2 regions of the Streptomyces sp. NPDC091376 genome follow, and region 2 is predicted to be linked to the other one. Evidence: riboswitches for the same ligand, from Rfam matches in the RefSeq annotation. Region 2 holds a riboswitch; the other holds the start of a gene.
What was found. A riboswitch is a leader RNA that binds a small molecule or an ion and turns the genes downstream of it on or off. The one in region 2 is predicted to bind cobalamin.

Region 1: it holds a riboswitch for cobalamin, as region 2 does, so the genes downstream of both, ACIQMR_RS34975 (hypothetical protein) here and ACIQMR_RS01365 (prenyltransferase/squalene oxidase repeat-containing protein) in region 2, are expected to answer to the same signal.

Annotation. Positions count from the first base shown of each region.
Region 1 is NZ_JBIVUF010000027.1:49,282-57,161, forward strand. Features, by position in the region: gene ACIQMR_RS34955 (ECF transporter S component) at 1-159, opposite strand, end outside; gene ACIQMR_RS34960 (ABC transporter ATP-binding protein) at 156-1,772, opposite strand; gene ACIQMR_RS34965 (CbiQ family ECF transporter T component) at 1,769-2,935, opposite strand; gene ACIQMR_RS34970 (hypothetical protein) at 2,932-4,020, opposite strand; gene ACIQMR_RS34975 (hypothetical protein) at 4,017-5,519, opposite strand; cobalamin riboswitch at 5,668-5,812, opposite strand; gene ACIQMR_RS34980 (MATE family efflux transporter) at 6,157-7,518, opposite strand; gene ACIQMR_RS34985 (LLM class F420-dependent oxidoreductase) at 7,515-7,880, opposite strand, start outside.
Region 2 is NZ_JBIVUF010000001.1:305,465-313,344, reverse strand. Features, by position in the region: gene ACIQMR_RS01380 (RNA polymerase sigma-70 factor) at 1-527, shown strand, start outside; gene ACIQMR_RS01375 (1,4-alpha-glucan branching protein) at 669-1,343, shown strand; gene ACIQMR_RS01370 (MBL fold metallo-hydrolase) at 1,627-2,679, shown strand; cobalamin riboswitch at 2,738-2,872, shown strand; gene ACIQMR_RS01365 (prenyltransferase/squalene oxidase repeat-containing protein) at 2,983-4,245, shown strand; gene ACIQMR_RS01360 (SCO2322 family protein) at 4,245-4,955, shown strand; gene ACIQMR_RS01355 (energy-coupling factor transporter transmembrane component T) at 4,952-6,286, shown strand; gene ACIQMR_RS01350 (ATP-binding cassette domain-containing protein) at 6,283-7,880, shown strand, end outside.

The DNA of each region.
Region 1 (7,880 bases), on a different contig from region 2:
CTGCGGTGGTGCGAACAGCGGCCAGAAGAACATCGCCAGCCCGGCAATACTGGCGAGTGTCAGCACGACGGATGTGCGCAGGCGGATACGCAGGACGGAGACTCGGCGGCCCGGATCGAGGTGCCGGTCCGTCCGGGGCCGGTTCGTCGTCGTGGTCATGCGGGGATCTCCTCGGCGTCGAGTGCCCGGGTGATCTGCTCGACGGTCAGCCATGGCTGCGGGGCCAGGACCTTGGCCACCTGCGGGGCGAAGGCCGGGGACGCGACGACGACATCGGCTGTCGGCCCGTCTGCGACGATCTCTCCCTCGGCCATGACCACCACCCGGTCCGCTGCGCCGGCGACGAACTCCACGTCATGGGTGGCGACGACGACTGCCCGCCCGTGTGCGGCGAGGTCGCGTACGACTTCGGTGAAGCGTTCCTTCGCGTGGTAATCCAGGCCGCGGGTCGGCTCGTCGAGCAGGACGACCCCGGGGGCGGCGGCCAGTTGAACGGCCAGGACCAGGGCCAGCTTCTGGCCTTCGGAAAGGTCACGGGGGTGGTGCTTGCCCGGGATGCCGGGGGCGAGGCTGTCGAGAAGGGCGCGGCAGGTGCCGGGGGCGGCTGCCGATTCGGCGTCGCTCTGGGCGCATTCCGCGTCGACCGTCTCCAGGTAGAGCAGGTCGCTCGCGGTCTGCGGGACGAGGCCGACCAGCGCTCTGGCCTCGCGTGCCGACACCTTGCGGGGGTCGGTACCGGCCACGTCCACACTGCCGGAGCGGCGCGGACCCGAACCCTGCAGCGCCCAGAGCAGGGACGACTTACCGGAGCCGTTGCGGCCCATCAGCGCGGTCACCTCTCCCTTGCGCAGCTCCAGGGACACCGCTCTGACGGCCAGGTGCTGTCCATAGGAAACGGTGACCTTCTCCGCAGACAGTGCCGTGTCGCCGAGCACCGTCCCGGGTGCGGCGGGCTGCCGCCCGGCCAGCCGGTCGCGGAGTGCGGCGGACCGGCGGCGGGCATCGCGTACGGAGAGAGGGAGGGGCTGCCAGCCTGCCAGCCGGCCGAGGCGTACGACGGGCGGGGCGACGTCGCTGTCCGCCATCAACTCGGCGGGCGCGCCGTCGCGCACACGGCCGTCGCCGGTCAGGTGCAGCAGCCGGTCGGCGTACTGGAGCACGCGTTCGACGCGGTGCTCGGCGACCAGGACCGTGGTGCCCAGGTCGTGCACCAGCCGGATGATCGAGGCCAGCACCTCCTCGGCGGCCGTGGGGTCGAGCGCGGAGGTCGGCTCGTCGAGGACCAGCACCCTGGGGTGGGTGGTGAGCACCGAGCCGATCGCCACGCGCTGCTGCTGGCCGCCGGAGAGGGTGCGCAGGGCGCGGCGGCGCAGCTCGGCGATACCGAGCAGGTCGAGGGTCTCCTCCACGCGCTTGCGCATGACCTCGGGCCGCAGGCGCAACTGCTCCATCCCGTAAGCAAGTTCCTCCTCGACCGTGTCGGTGACGAACCCGGCGAGGGGATCCTGGCCGACGACACCGACGAGGTGGGCGAACTCCTGCGGCGGGTACAGCGCCGTGTCCTGCCCGTCGACGGTGACCCGGCCCCGGAGGTGTCCGCCGGTGAAGCGCGGCACCAGACCGTTGACGGCGCCGAGCAGTGTGGACTTGCCGACGCCGGTACGGCCGGTGACCAGACACAGCTCGCCCTCGCCGATGGACAGGTCGACATCGCGCAGCGCAGGCCGCTCGGCCCCCGCGTAGGAGAAGCTCACCTCGTTGAACTCGATCATGCGACGGGCTCCTTGAGGTGCGGGAGGTGAACGACATCGCCGATGGCATCAGGCTGCTCGGAGTCCAGAGTGGGCTCCGGTGGCGGAGCCAGCCAGGCCGGCAGTACGCCGATGAGGACAGCCACCCCGGGAAGCAGTGAAAGCTCGGGCCAGGTCAGCGGGTTCAGGGAGGGGTACAGGTTCGCCGCGTCGACCTTGGTGGTGACGTACATGAGTGTGGCCGCGCTCAGACCCGAGGCGGCAACAGCCAGTTCGCCCAGCCGCCAGGAGTCGGGCCGGTAGCGGCTGCGTCGCATCCGCCGGCCGCCGAGCAGGAACCCGGTCGTGGCAACGACCAGGCCGGCGGCCAGCATCGGGGCGCCGAGATAGCGCGGGGTGGAGGCGTCCATCACCCCGTACAGCCCGGCGCAGACCCCCAGCAGGCCGGTGATCACCAGGAAGCCGGTGAGGAAGCGGGCACCGGGGGTGATCCGGCCGGTGCGTCCGTAGCCGTGCGAGGCCATCGCCGCCGCCAGGGCGAGGGAGCGGTTCAGGGCGTCCTCCAGAACGGGGATGATGATGCCGCGCAGCGCGCGGGCGCCCTTCTGGCCGCCGGCCCGGAGCCGCCGGGCGCGGCGCACCCGCTGCACGCTCTCCACCAGCTGTGGAGCGAACGTCAGTGCGACGACCACTGAGGTCCCGATCTCGTAGAGCGCGCCGGGCAGCGCCTTCAGCATCCGCTTGGGGTTGGCCAGCGCGTTGGCCGCGCCCACACACACCAGCATGGTCGCCAGCCGCAGTCCGTCGTAGAACCCGCCGAGGAGTTGCTCGACCGCGACCGCGCCGAACAACCGGATGCCCGCCGCCCATGCGGGCAGCGGGATCTCGGGGAGAGTGAACAGGATGGTGTCACCCTGCCCGCCGCCGAAGATGATGCGGAAGACCACGCGCATGGTCACGATGAACGCGCCAAGCAGCAGGTACATCCGGAACGCGAGCGCCCAGGGGGCGTCGCTGCGCCGCCGCACCACCACGTAGCCGCAGACCGCGAGGATCAGGATGAGCAGCAGCGGGTTCGTGGTCCGGCTGGCGGCGGTGGCCATGCACAGTGCCCACAGCCACCACGCCCCGGGATGGACGGTGCGTGGCAGCGGCGGGTGGAAGGGGAGGATCCGTTGGTTCACGGGGTGTCGCCGGGTCCCGCGGCCGCCTGGCGCCGACGCCAGGCGGTGATCCCGGCGGCGGCGGCGAGGACCGTGGCGCCGCCGATCCCGGCCAGGGTGCTCACCGGTATGCCGTCATCGGCAGAGGCGTTCACCGTCTGCATGCCGTCCTCGCCGGCTCCGGTCCACTGCGGCGCCTCGCTCGGCTGGACCTCGGTGCCGGGCAGCGGCTCGTCAGAGGAGGACGCCGACGGCGAAGCGGAACCATCGGCCTTGGCCGTCTTGCCGGCCATGGGGTCCTTGCCCCCCTTGGGAGAGGCTGCCTCGGGTCCCTTGCCCTGTCCCGGCAAGGTGGCGCTGCCGCCACCGGTGCTCCCGGTCGCCGCGGACCCGCCGAGGGAGCCGCCAGAGCCGGTCGAGCCGCCGGAAGTGGAAGTGCCGCCCGCCGCGGTGGACGAACCGCCGGCGCCGGACGAGCCGCCAGAGGTGGAACCGCCGCCCGTGGTGGACGAGCCCCCGGTGGCGGAACCGCCGGAGTTTCCGGATCCGCCCGAGCCCGGCGGCCGGCTGCTCGTGGGCCGTACCGGCGCGATCCGCGGCGGCGGATTGGTGGTGGACGTCTTGTTCTTGGAGAACGACCAGCCCTCGAAGCTGCCCGGCGGCGGCTTGCGGTTCATCACGCCCCACTGGCTGTACGTCCAGTTGCCGCCGTTCGGGGCGTGCCAGTACGACCAGTAGGCGGTCGCCGGAGGCGTGTCGATGCACGGCTCGCTCTCCGGCCCCGGCTTGCCCTCGATGCGGCAGATGAACGCCTCGCCCCAGCGGTTGGTGCCGGCGATCCGGATCCCCGCGTTCTTCAGCGCGGCGTGACCGGTGGCCTGGTCGCCCGGGGCACAGCGGATGATGGTCGTTCCGCCGAGCTCCTGAAAGTCGATCATCACAGTGACGCCGTTGGCGTTCGGGCAGTAGCCCGGGGTGCCCTTGCTGTGGTCGATGGAGTACGCGGCGGGCGCGGTGACCATGCCGATCCCGGCCGAGCCGAATGTGAGGGCGAGCGCGAGCACTCCGGAGCGGAGCTTGTGCCATTTCGGTGCCGTGGCGGTCATGTGTGGGCCCCCTGCCTGCGCTTGGCTACGCGGAAGGCGGCGTATCCGGCGGCGGTCAGCGCCGCTGCGGCGCTCCCGAGGACCAGTGCGCTGCTGCCGGTGCCGGCCAGCGGGCCGCTCCCGCCACTGGGGACGGGGTTGTTCGGGATGGTGGTGGTGCCGGCCGTGGGCATCGGGCTGCCGGATCCGTCGTGGGACGGGGCACTGCTCGGGTCGCCCGACGGGTCACCACTCGGGTCGTCGGACGGGTCCCCGCTCGGGTCGCCCGACGGATCGCCACTCGGGCCGTCGGACGGGTCCCCGCTCGGGTCACCCGAGGGGTCACCACTCGGGTCGCCACTCGGGTCAGGGCCCGGCCCCGGGTCGGTGAGGCCGATCTCCGCCAGCGGGATCTGCGCCAGCGCGAGCACTGCTTGCGGTGTGGAGCGGCGCCACTGGTCGCGCTGGAAGTCGGGGATGCCGTCGGCCTGTGCCCCGGCCAGCGCCTCGTCGTTGTAGGCGATGGTGCCGGTCTCCGCCGACGCGGCGCCGGCGTTGGACGAGGTGATCTGGCGTGCCTCGATCCAGTCGGCCGCCTTGTCGGCCGCTGCCTGGTGGCCTGTGGCGGCGAGCGCCTGGCCCCCGAGGCCCGTGCTGTTGGCGTTGGGGAATGCGGTGGGTCCTGAGCCGATCAGCGCACCGTCGTCGTGCTGGATGCCCGCCAGCCAGTCACCGCCCTTCTTCGCCGCCGCGGCGGCGCCCTCCGCGCCGTCCGCTGCCGCGGCGAGCAGTGCCTGTACGGCCATGGCGGTGGAGTCCGGGTCGAGCACCGCCTCGGCGCCCTGCGCGTCGCAGTCCCCGGAGACCGTGCCGCTGCCGAAGGCGTACGGGTAGAGGCGGAAGCCACCGGCCGCGCACTGCTGGTCGATCAGGAAGTCGACGGCGCTCTGCGGCACGTCACCGCTGCGCGCAAGGCCGACAACGGCCAGGGACTGGCCGAATGTGTTGCTGTAGTCGTTGCCGTCGAGGACCTTGTCCTTCAGCCGGCCCTCCTCCAGCCCCGCGTCGGGTCCGGCGATGAGGTCCAGCGTCTCCTGGCGCAGGTTGTACGCGCCGAACTTGGCCGGGTCCTCCCCCGCGACGACGGCCGCGTACAACAGCTTGGCGGTGGCACCCGCCACCCGCTGGCCGGGCTCGCTCCAGGCGTCGTAGCTGTTGTAGTCGCGCACGTGCACCTTGAGCGTGTCCACGACCTTGTCGGCCGCTTCCTCGTCCGCACCGGTCGCCTTGAGCGCGATGAGGGTGTCGACGGTCAGGCCCCAGTCGTACATCCCGGGCGAGAAGCCGGGTATCGCGCCGTTGTCGAGCTCGCCCGCCTGCCAGCGAGCGGCGGCGGTCGCGGCGTCCGGTCGCGGCTCGGCGAACGCGTTGGGGCTGAGGGTGATCAGGCCCGCGGCGAGGAACGAGCCCCCGGCACCGAGAACGGCGGCAACCTTGACCGGTGGTCTGACGCCGACCATGGCACAGATCCCTTCGATGAGGGCCGGCAACGGGCTCCCGGGACGCTGTCACAAAAAGGACCCTTGCGCGCATTCGGAATTCGGAAACCGAATACGGCAGGGCCCGGGAGGCAGTTGCCGGGCTCCACGCTGCAGACCATGACAGTGAGAAGCAGTGCACGTACGCAGTGGGTGCTCCGGCTCGCGGCAAGTAGTGCTCTTCCGCTCACGGTTGCAGGTCAGCGCCGGATTCACACCGGCTTTCCCCAGTTGCGTACGCATTCAGTTGTACGTCCGCCCGCAGACGGATCGGCCGCATCATATGCGCCTTTGTGCGAACGCGGCCACCCCTCCCGCTGCGGTACGCGCCACATCCGCCGATGCCCCGTCGCCCGCCGCTGCGCAATTCTGAGGGCGAGCGGCCCGGGGGATCGTCTGTGCGGCGGTTGTCCCTGTCGTGCACGGCCCTGAGCATCCCGGTCGCCGCCTCCACCGAGGGCAGTCACTGATGCTGCGGCCACGCGCCGTCCCCTGCGGCGCTCGGCTGGGAGCTGCGCCACGCGTACCGGCTCGGCCGCGCCGGAGAGTCGGTGGCGCTTCGCGCCCGATCCACCGCCGCAGGTGACCCGACGCAGCGCCGCGTGGCCGACGTCGGAAGTCACGGCGGTGGCGCCGGCGCGCTCGACGTGAATCGGCGTCTGTACTGCGGGAGGAGAAGGATGGCGTAGAGGACCCCGAACATCGTCCAGGCCAGGTAGAGCCCGGGCAGTGCGAGCCCGGCGTGGACCCCGAGGAGCCAGCCGAGCGGGATGAGCAGCGTGTAGTCGCTGGTCACGGACGCGATCATGACGGTTCGGGTGTCGCCTGCGGCTCGCAGCAGGGCGGCGTACGACATGGCGATCGCGAAAGGCGCCAGGCTGAGCAGCGCCAGCGGTGTCACCGACCAAGCCCTGTCGAGAACTTCGGGATCATCGGTCACCGACGCGAGCAGCGGGCGGCCGATGACGAGTGCGGCGGCGGACGGCAGGGCGAGCATCAGCAGGAGCAGTCGGGCGCCGGCCTTCCGCCAGGCCACCGCGCGGTCGTGACGACCGCCGCCCAGATCCTGGCCGGCCAGGATCGTGATGGCGGTGGAGGCGGAGGCCAGGAAGGTGAAGACGATGAGGGTGAGGTTGTCCACGATCCGGTAGGCGGCCAGGTCGGGAGTGCTCATGCGGGCGGCGAATCCCGCCATCAGCGCTTCGTTGACGTAACCGATGCCCAGGGTGCTCATCTCGGGCCAGCCGATCCGCCACAGTTCCTTGGCGGTGCCCGGTGGATCGTGCGCGCCCTTGGTACGCCTCGGCAGCCTGGTGCGGCAGTACAGGGCCAGGTAGCCCGTTCCCACGGCGGTGGCGGCGAACGTGGCGAGGGCAGCGCCGGTGACTCCGAGACCGGCGCGGAAGATGAGCAGCAGTCCGAGGGGCAGATTGACGGCGTTCACGAGCAGCGCGGTGTGCATCGCGGCACGCGTGGCGCCGATACCCGCGCACGCGGCCTGGAGTGTGAAGGAGACGGCGGCGAAGGGGACGGCGAACGCCACCAGGCGCAGATAGTCGGTGCCCGGTGCCATGACGTCGTCGGGAGCGCCCAGCACGGTCAGTGCCGTCGGGGCGACGGCGAACAGGACGGCACCGATGGCCACCCCGGCACCGGCGGACATGACCAGCCCGGCCCGTACGACACGGGCGACGTCCTCGTGCCGCCCGGCACCGTGACACCGGGCGACCTGGACCTGGACGGCGGTGGCCCAGCCGCGTACGACGATCAGGGCGATGAGGTACACGGGCGCGGCGAGCGCGAACGCACCGAGCGCGCGGGTGGACAGCCGGGCGAGCATGACCGTGTCCACCAGGTTGAGGGCGATCTGGGTGACACCGGCGATGAGCAGCGGACACGCGAGGGTCCACACACGGCGCACGGTCGGTGGTTCTGGGGTGTCCACGGCGCGGCTCGCGGCCGGGTGCTCCGGGTTGTTCACAGGGCGGCCTGGGCGGCTTCCAGCAGCTCGGGGTCGCGGTCGAGGAGGATGAGGGTGTCGACGCGGGAATCCTTCCAGGCGAGGATCCGATCGACGATGGCGGGCAGGGGTCCCGGCAGCGCGACCTGGTCCAGCAGTGTGTCGGGTACGGCGGCCACGGCGTCGCGCTTGCGACCGTCGGTCAGGTGGGTGCGAACGGTCCGGGCGGGGCCTTCGTAGCCCATCTGGCAGGCCACGTCGAAGTAGGTGTTACGTCCTCCCGGTCCTACGGCACCGATCAGGTGGGCGAACAGGGGTCGCAGTTTGTCGCGGCCCTCTTCGATCGTGTCGGCGCGTGCCACATAGAGGATCGGGTTGATCTT
Region 2 (7,880 bases):
CCGTCTTCGTGCTGCGCGAGGTCTTCGACATCGGCTACGACGACATCGCGGCCGCGATCGACAAGAGCCCCGCCGCCGCACGCCAGATCGCCCACCGCGCCCGCCGGCACGTCGACGCCCGTCGGCCGCGCACACCGGTTTCCCCGGAAGAGGCCCGGGCAGCGTTGCATTCGTTCCAGCGCGCGCTCGTGACCGGGGACCTCCAGGGTCTGCTCGACGTACTCGCCCCGGACGTGGTCTTCGTCAGCGACGGCGGCGGCCTCAAGCTGGCGGCCCTGCGGCCGGTCGTCGGCGCCGACAAGGTGCTCCGCTACATGGCCGGAAGCCTCGCCAAGGCCGGCGGCGCCTTCACCAGTGAGTCCACCACGGTCAACGGCAACCCCGGACTCGTCCTGCGCCTGGACGGCGTGATCGACGGTGTGCTGGCCTTCCGCGTGGAGAACGCCCGCGTCACCGGCCTCTATTACGTCCGCAATCCCGAGAAGCTCACCCGCGTCGAGTCCGAAACCCCCCTCACGTCCCGCTGACCGTCCCCGACCGTCGCCCGACCGTCCCCCGCGACACGGTCGACCGCGGCGTTCATGCCGGATGGAGAACCGCTCCCCCGGAGCCGCGCGGATGGCAAGGTGTGAGGGCTCGTATCCGCGTGATGGAGGAGAACCTTCGGCATGGCCGTCATCCACCGCACCACCCTCAAGCCGACCAAGCTGGAACTGCTCACTTCCTGGCTCCCGTCCCGCCCGTGGTACTGCGGCGGGGCGGGCGAACCGGAGTTGGCCAAGGCCGGCGGCTTCCGGCTGGATGACCCGCAGGGCGAGGTCGGGATCGAGTTCATGGTGGTCACCGATGCCTCAACTCCCCACCCGACCGCCTACCTGGTCCCGCTCACCTATCGCGGTGCCCCGCTCGCCGGCGCGGAGCACGCTCTCATCGGCACCATGGAACACGGGGTGCTGGGACGGCGCTGGGCCTACGACGGCTGCCACGACCCCGTGCTGGTCGCCCAGTTGACGGCCCTGATCGACGGCCGGGTACAGGCCCAGGACCAGAACGTCAGTGACGTCCCGGACCGGGAGGTCACCCGCTCCTACACCGGTGAAGGCGCCCTCTCCACGGACGTGGCCGGCACAGCCGCCGACGACCGGGAGAGCACCGAGCTGCCCGCACCGCACGGCATGACCCTCCGCCTGCACCGAGTCCTGCGACCTGCCCCGGACGACCCGACCCTCCCTCCGCACGGGGCGACCGGCCACATCGCGGGCGCCTGGCACCTGCCGGACGGCACCCGCGAAACGGGGCTCTTCGCGGTCCTGCACACCGGCCGCCGGGCCGAGGCGCACTGACCCGGGGGCCAGGGCGGCGCCGGGCCGGCCCGCGGTACGGAGTGCTCAGACACGCATGAGTACCTGCGCGCCGGCCGGTCGTGGCGCGAGCCGCGACAACTGCGGAGCGGACCGTCTACTGGGCGGCGGGGCACAGCGGCGCGGTCGCGGTGTCCGGCACGGCTTGCGGGGCGCGCGCGGGGGCAGCCGGGGATTCCGGCGAACGACTCCGACCCGTTCTGACGGGGCATCAGTTCTCGTTATAGTGGGCAACGGCCGTGCCGCTCAGGGGAGACGAGGACGTATGCCACAGGTGACGGAGCACGGCGGAGGCGTCTGGTCCCTTCAGGTCCCCATCCCGGACAACCCGCTCGGACACACCCTGGTCCATGTCCTCGACACCGATCGCGGCCCGGTCCTCGTCGACACCGGCTGGGACGATCCGGCGTCCTGGACCGCGCTCACGGAGGGTCTCGGCGCGCTGGGGATCGCGACGGCCGACGTCCACGGGGTGGTCGTCACCCACCACCACCCCGATCACCACGGGCTGTCCGGTCAGGTGCGCGAGGCGTCCGGTGCCTGGATCGCGATGCACGCGGCCGACATCGACGTCGTACGCCGCACCCGGGACGCACGGCCCGGGGCCTGGCTCGACTACCTGGCCGGGAAGCTCGCCGCCGTCGGGGCGCCCGAGGAGCACCTCGCCCCGCTGCGCGCCGCCCGCGACGAAGGGCGGATGCGGACCCTGCCCGGGCTGCGGGCGGCACTGCCCGACCGGGAGATCGTCCCCGGTGAGCTGCTGGACCTCGCCGGGCGGCGGCTGCGCGCGATATGGACGCCCGGTCACACTCCCGGGCATGTGTGTCTGCACCTGGAGGAGGACCACCCGGCGAACCTCCCGGGTCACGGCCGGCTCTTCTCCGGCGACCATCTGCTGCCCGGCATCAGTCCGCACATCGGCCTCTACGAGGACCCCGACGACTCCACGGTCACCGACCCCCTCGGCGACTACCTCGACTCCCTGGAACGCGTCGGGCGCCTGGGCGTCGCCGAGGTGCTCCCCGCCCATCAGCACGCCTTCACCGACGCCTCCGGCCGGGTCCGGGAACTGCTCGCCCACCACGAGGAGCGGCTCACCGGACTGCTGTCGCTCCTTGCCACCCCCCTCACCCCGTGGCAGCTGGCCGTGCGCATGGAGTGGAACCGTCCCTGGGACCGGATCCCGTACGGCTCACGCAACATCGCGGTCTCGGAGGCGGAGGCCCATCTGCGCCGGCTGGTGAAACTGGGGCGGGCGGAAGCGGTGGCGGGCAGCGAGCCGGTGACGTACGTCGCGACCGCGACCGCGACCGGCTGACCCTGCGGACTCCACCGGCTCACGGGCAGCCCCAGGGGCAGCCCCGGGGGTCCCGGATACGCACCGGTAGAGTGTGCGAGTCGTCATCACACCCGTACGAGGGAAAGCCGGTGCAAATCCGGCACTGACCCGCAACCGTGAGCCGCCCTGCCAGGCGGCGAGTCGGAACGCCTCGTACCGGCCGTGACCGGCTCGTGCCATCGGGACCGGCCCGTTGGCAGGCACCGTCGAGGAATACGGGGCCGGAGCCTGGTACCTATGCGTGCCTGTGCCCGGCTCCCCGCAGGAGAGGCCCAGCCCCCTATGTCCGTTCGCCGCAGCGCAGCAGCGCTCGCCGCCGCCTCCGCCGTGCTCTGCGTGGCCGGTGCCCCGGCCGCGACGGCCGCCCCCGCTCCGTCCCCCTCCCCCTCGGCCGCGCTCCCCACCGGGCTGTACGGCACGCAGGACCCGACGTACGACGGTGTGTGGCGGCAGTCGCTGGCGCTGCTCGCGCAGGACGTCGTCAAGACCGTGCCCGCCGACCAGGCCGTCGACTGGCTGACCGGGCAGCAGTGCGCGAACGGCGGCTTCGCCTCGTACCGTGCCGACGTCGCCAAGCCGTGCGACGCCAAGACGATGCTGGACACCAACGCCACCGCGGTCGCGGTGCAGGCCCTGCGCGCCCTCGGCGGACACCGGGACGCCGTGAACAAGGGCATCGGCTGGCTGAAGTCCGTGCAGAACGAGGACGGCGGCTGGAGCTACAACCCGGGCATGCCCTCCGACGCCAACTCCACCTCGATCGTGATCAGCGCCTTCGCCTCGGCGAAGGCGAGGCCGGGCGAGCTGAGGTCGAAGAGCGGGAAGACGCCGTTCGACGCGCTGGTCTCGTTCGCCATCCCGTGCGCGGACACGGCGGGCGGCGGCGCGTTCGCCTACCAGCCGGACAAGGCGGGCAAGCTCCTCGCGAACGGCGACGCCACCGCGGCGGGCGTACTGGCCGGACTGGGCCGGGGCATGATCCTGGCCGGACCGAAGCCGGGCGGCGAGCCTCGGTGCGCCACGCCCGCCAAGGCGACCCCCGAGCAGTCCGCGCGCAACGGCGCCGCGTACCTCGCGAAGGCGCTGGCGAAGACCGGTCACCTGGACTCGCCTCCGCTGCCCGGCGCCACCGACCCGGCCCCGAAGCCGGACTTCGGCAACACGGCGGACGCGGTGCTCGCGCTGTCGGCCGCAGGACACTCCGACAAGGCGTCCGACGCCATACGGTGGCTGGAGCAGAACTCCGCCGCCTGGGCGAAGGGGGCGGGCCCGGCCGCGTACGCGCAGCTGATCCTCGCCGTGCACGCCTTCGGCGCCGACCCGCGTGACTTCGGCGGCGCGGACCTGGTCCAGCAGCTGAACGCGACCGGCCCCGCGCCGGTCTCCACGACCGCGCCGGCGGCTCCGCAGGCGAAGGCCGACGACTCCGAGTCGGGCACGAGCGGCGACAGCGCCGGCATCTGGTGGTTCATCGGCGCCGGTGTCGCGGCGGGCGCCGGGATCGGCATCCTGATCAGCGGCCGGCGCAAGAGCAAGCAGCAGTGATGCGCGGGCGACCGGCCGCGCTCGTCCTCGCGCTCTGCGCCGCACTCGTCGCCGTCGTCACGGTGCTGGGTGCGGCGGGGGCGGCGCAGGCGGCGGGCTACCGGTACTGGTCGTTCTGGCAGTCCGACGGCGGGTCCTGGGCGTACGCCACCCAGGGCCCGGCGACGGCCAGGCCGGCCGACGGCACGGTGGACGGTTTCCGCTTCTCCGTCAGCGCGGACTCGCAGGACTCGGCGAAGCCCCGCACCGCCCCGGGCTTCGCCGCGCTGTGCGCGGACACACCCGCGAAGCCCGGCACCAAGCGGGTCGGCGTCGTCATCGACTTCGGCAGCGCCACGGACGCGCCGTCCGGCGAGACCCCGCCCGTCTCGCCGCGCACCGGCTGCGCGCAGGTGCGTACGGACGCGAGCAGCGCCGAGGCGCTCGCCGCGGTGGCCAAGCCTCTGCGCTACAACGCGGACGCGCTGCTGTGCGCGATCGCCGGATACCCGGGGACGGGCTGCGGCGAACAGGTCTCGGCCGGGGCGCCCGCGTCGCCGGAGTCCTCGGACTCCGCGCCGGCCACGTCCGCGTCCCAGTCCGAGTCCTCGTCCTCGTCGTCGTCTGCCGACGAGAGCGACGGCGGCCCGTCGCTGAGCGTCCTCGCGGGCGTCGCCGCGGTCCTCGCACTGGGCGCGGCGGCGTTCTGGCAGTCCCGCCGCCGAGGATGACCCCGCCCCCGCGGGCCCGTCCCCCGCTCGGGGACGGGGACCCGCCACCCCACCCAGCCCGTGCGGCGTCCGAGGACGGAGGTCCCCGCCGTACGTACGAGGCCCGTCCGAAGTCCGAGGTCGGACTCGGCGGCCGTCCCGGCCAGGACGGTGACGCCGCGCGTCACGGCGGCCCCCGGGGGCGGACGCCCCACGGCGGAGTGCTGCGCGCGCCCGAGGCGGGCCGGAGCAACGCACTGCATGCCGGGGCGTGGTGGGTGTGGGCGCTCGGTCTCGCCGTCGCCGCGTCGCGGACGACGAACCCGCTCCTCCTCGGGCTGCTCGTCGGCGTCGCGGGATACGTCGTCGCCGCGCGCCGCACCGACGCGCCCTGGGCCCGGTCCTACGGCGCCTTCGTGAAGCTGGGCCTCGCCGTGATCGCCATCCGGCTCGTCTTCTCCGCCGTCCTCGGCTCACCGATCCCCGGGACGCACATCCTCCTCACCCTGCCCGAAGTGCCGCTGCCCGACTGGGCACAGGGCATCAGGATCGGCGGCCGGGTGTCCGCCGAGCAGCTGGTGTTCGCGCTGTACGACGGGGTGAGGCTGGCGACCCTGCTGATCTGCCTCGGCGCGGCGAACGCGCTCGCCAATCCCGCTCGCCTCCTGAAGTCACTGCCGGGCGCGCTCTACGAGGCCGGAGTCGCCGTCGTCGTCGCGATGACGTTCGCGCCGAACATGGTCGCGGACGTGGTGCGGCTGCGGACGGCCCGCCGGCTGCGCGGCCGTCCCACCGGCGGCGTGAAGGCGGTCCTGCAGATCGGGCTGCCGGTGCTGGAGGGCGCGCTGGAACGGTCGGTCGCGGTGGCGGCATCGATGGACGCGCGCGGGTATGGGCGTACGGCGCAGGTTCCGCCGGCGGTGCGGCACACCACCACCGTCCTCACCCTCGGCGGCCTGCTCGGGGTGTGCGCCGGCTCGTACGGACTGCTCGCCGCGCAGGGCGCGGGATACGGACTGCCGGTGCTGCTGGGCGGGTTCGCCGCGGCGCTCGGCGGGTTGTGGCTCGGTGGGCGGCGCCAGGTGCGCACCCGCTACCGCCCCGACCGCTGGGGTGCGCGCGCCTGGCTGGTGGCGGGATCGGGCGTCGCGGTCGCGGTGCTGATGATCCGCGCGGGTTCGTACGCTCCCGACGCCCTGCACCCCGGCGTCGTACCGCTGACCGCGCCCGTCCTGCCGCTGTGGCCGGCCGTGGGCGTTCTGGTCGGCCTGCTGCCCGCGTTCGTCGCCCCCGTACCGCCGGCGAGGAAGCCGTCACCGAAGGAGCCGTCGCCGAAGGAGTCGTCGTCATGATCCGCTTCGAGAACGTCTCGGTGACCTACGGCGACCCCGCCGCGCCGCCCACGATCGCCGGGGTGGACCTGACGGTTCCGGAGGGAGAGCTGGTCCTGCTCGTCGGCCCCTCGGGAGTCGGCAAGTCGACACTCCTGGGAGCGGTCTCCGGGCTGGTGCCGCACTTCACCGGCGGCACGCTGCGGGGGCGGGTCACGGTGGACGGCCGGGACACGCGCACGCACAAGCCGCGTGAACTCGCCGACCTCGTCGGCACGGTGGGCCAGGACCCGCTCGCGCATTTCGTCACCGACACGGTCGAGGACGAGCTCGCGTACGGGATGGAGTCGCTGGGCCTGGCCCCGGACGTGATGCGCAGGCGGGTGGAGGAGACGCTCGATCTGCTGGGGCTCGCGGAGCTGCGCGACCGGCCGATCGCGACGCTTTCCGGCGGCCAGCAGCAGCGGGTCGCGATCGGTTCCGTGCTGACCCCGCACCCGAAGGTGCTCGTCCTGGACGAGCCGACGTCGGCGCTCGACCCGGCCGCGGCGGAGGACGTCCTGGCGGTGCTCCAGCGCCTGGTCCACGACCTGGGGACGACGGTCCTCATGGCGGAGCACCGCCTCGAACGGGTCGTCCAGTACGCCGACCAGGTCATCCTGCTCCCGGCTCCTGGTGAGCCCCCGGTGATGGGCGCTCCCGCCGAGGTGATGGCCCTCTCCCCGGTCCATCCCCCGGTGGTGGCGCTGGGCCGCCTCGTGGGCTGGGACCCGCTGCCCCTGTCGGTGCGCGACGCCCGCCGCCGCGCGTCCGACGTACGGGTCCGGCTGTCGGGCCGCACGCCGCCGTCGCCGTCCGGGCAGGCCGAGCCGTCCGCCTCCTCCGCCCCGTCCCGTCCCGGCGGCGACGGCTCGCGGCTCCGCCCCGTGGCGGGCGAGCCCCCGGCGCCGGCCGGGCGGACTCACCACCGGCCCGCGGCCGAAGCGCACGAGCCCGCCCGCACGAGCCTGCTCGGCAGGCTGCTGCGGCGGAGCCGGCCCTCGGCCTCCGTCGGCGGGGCACCCGCACAGCCCGGGCCGCCGGCGCAGCCGGTGCGTGCGCCCGCGACCACCGACGACGCCGACGCACTCGGGGCCGTCACCGAAGCCGATGCTCCCGGGGCCGTCACCGACGCCGATGCACCCGCGGCCGTCACCGAAGCCGGCGCACCCGCGGCCGTCGTCCGGGCGCTCGGCGTCCGGCGCGGACGCGTCGAGGCGCTCCGGCGCGTGGACCTCACCGTCGCGCCCGGCGAGATCGTCGCGCTCATGGGGCGCAACGGCGCCGGGAAGTCGACGCTGCTCAGCAGCCTCGTCGGGCTGGTCGGGCCGACGTCCGGGTCGGTGCGGGTCGGGGGCCGCGACCCGCGGCGTACGGCGCCGCGCGAGCTGATCCGCCAGGTCGCGCTCGTACCGCAGGAGCCTCGGGACCTGCTGTACGCGGACACGGTCGGCGCCGAGTGCGCCGCCGCGGACGCGGACGCGGGAGCCGCGCCGGGGACCTGCCGGGACCTCGTCACCGCGCTGCTGCCGGGCGTACCGGACGCGACCCACCCGCGGGACCTGTCCGAGGGCCA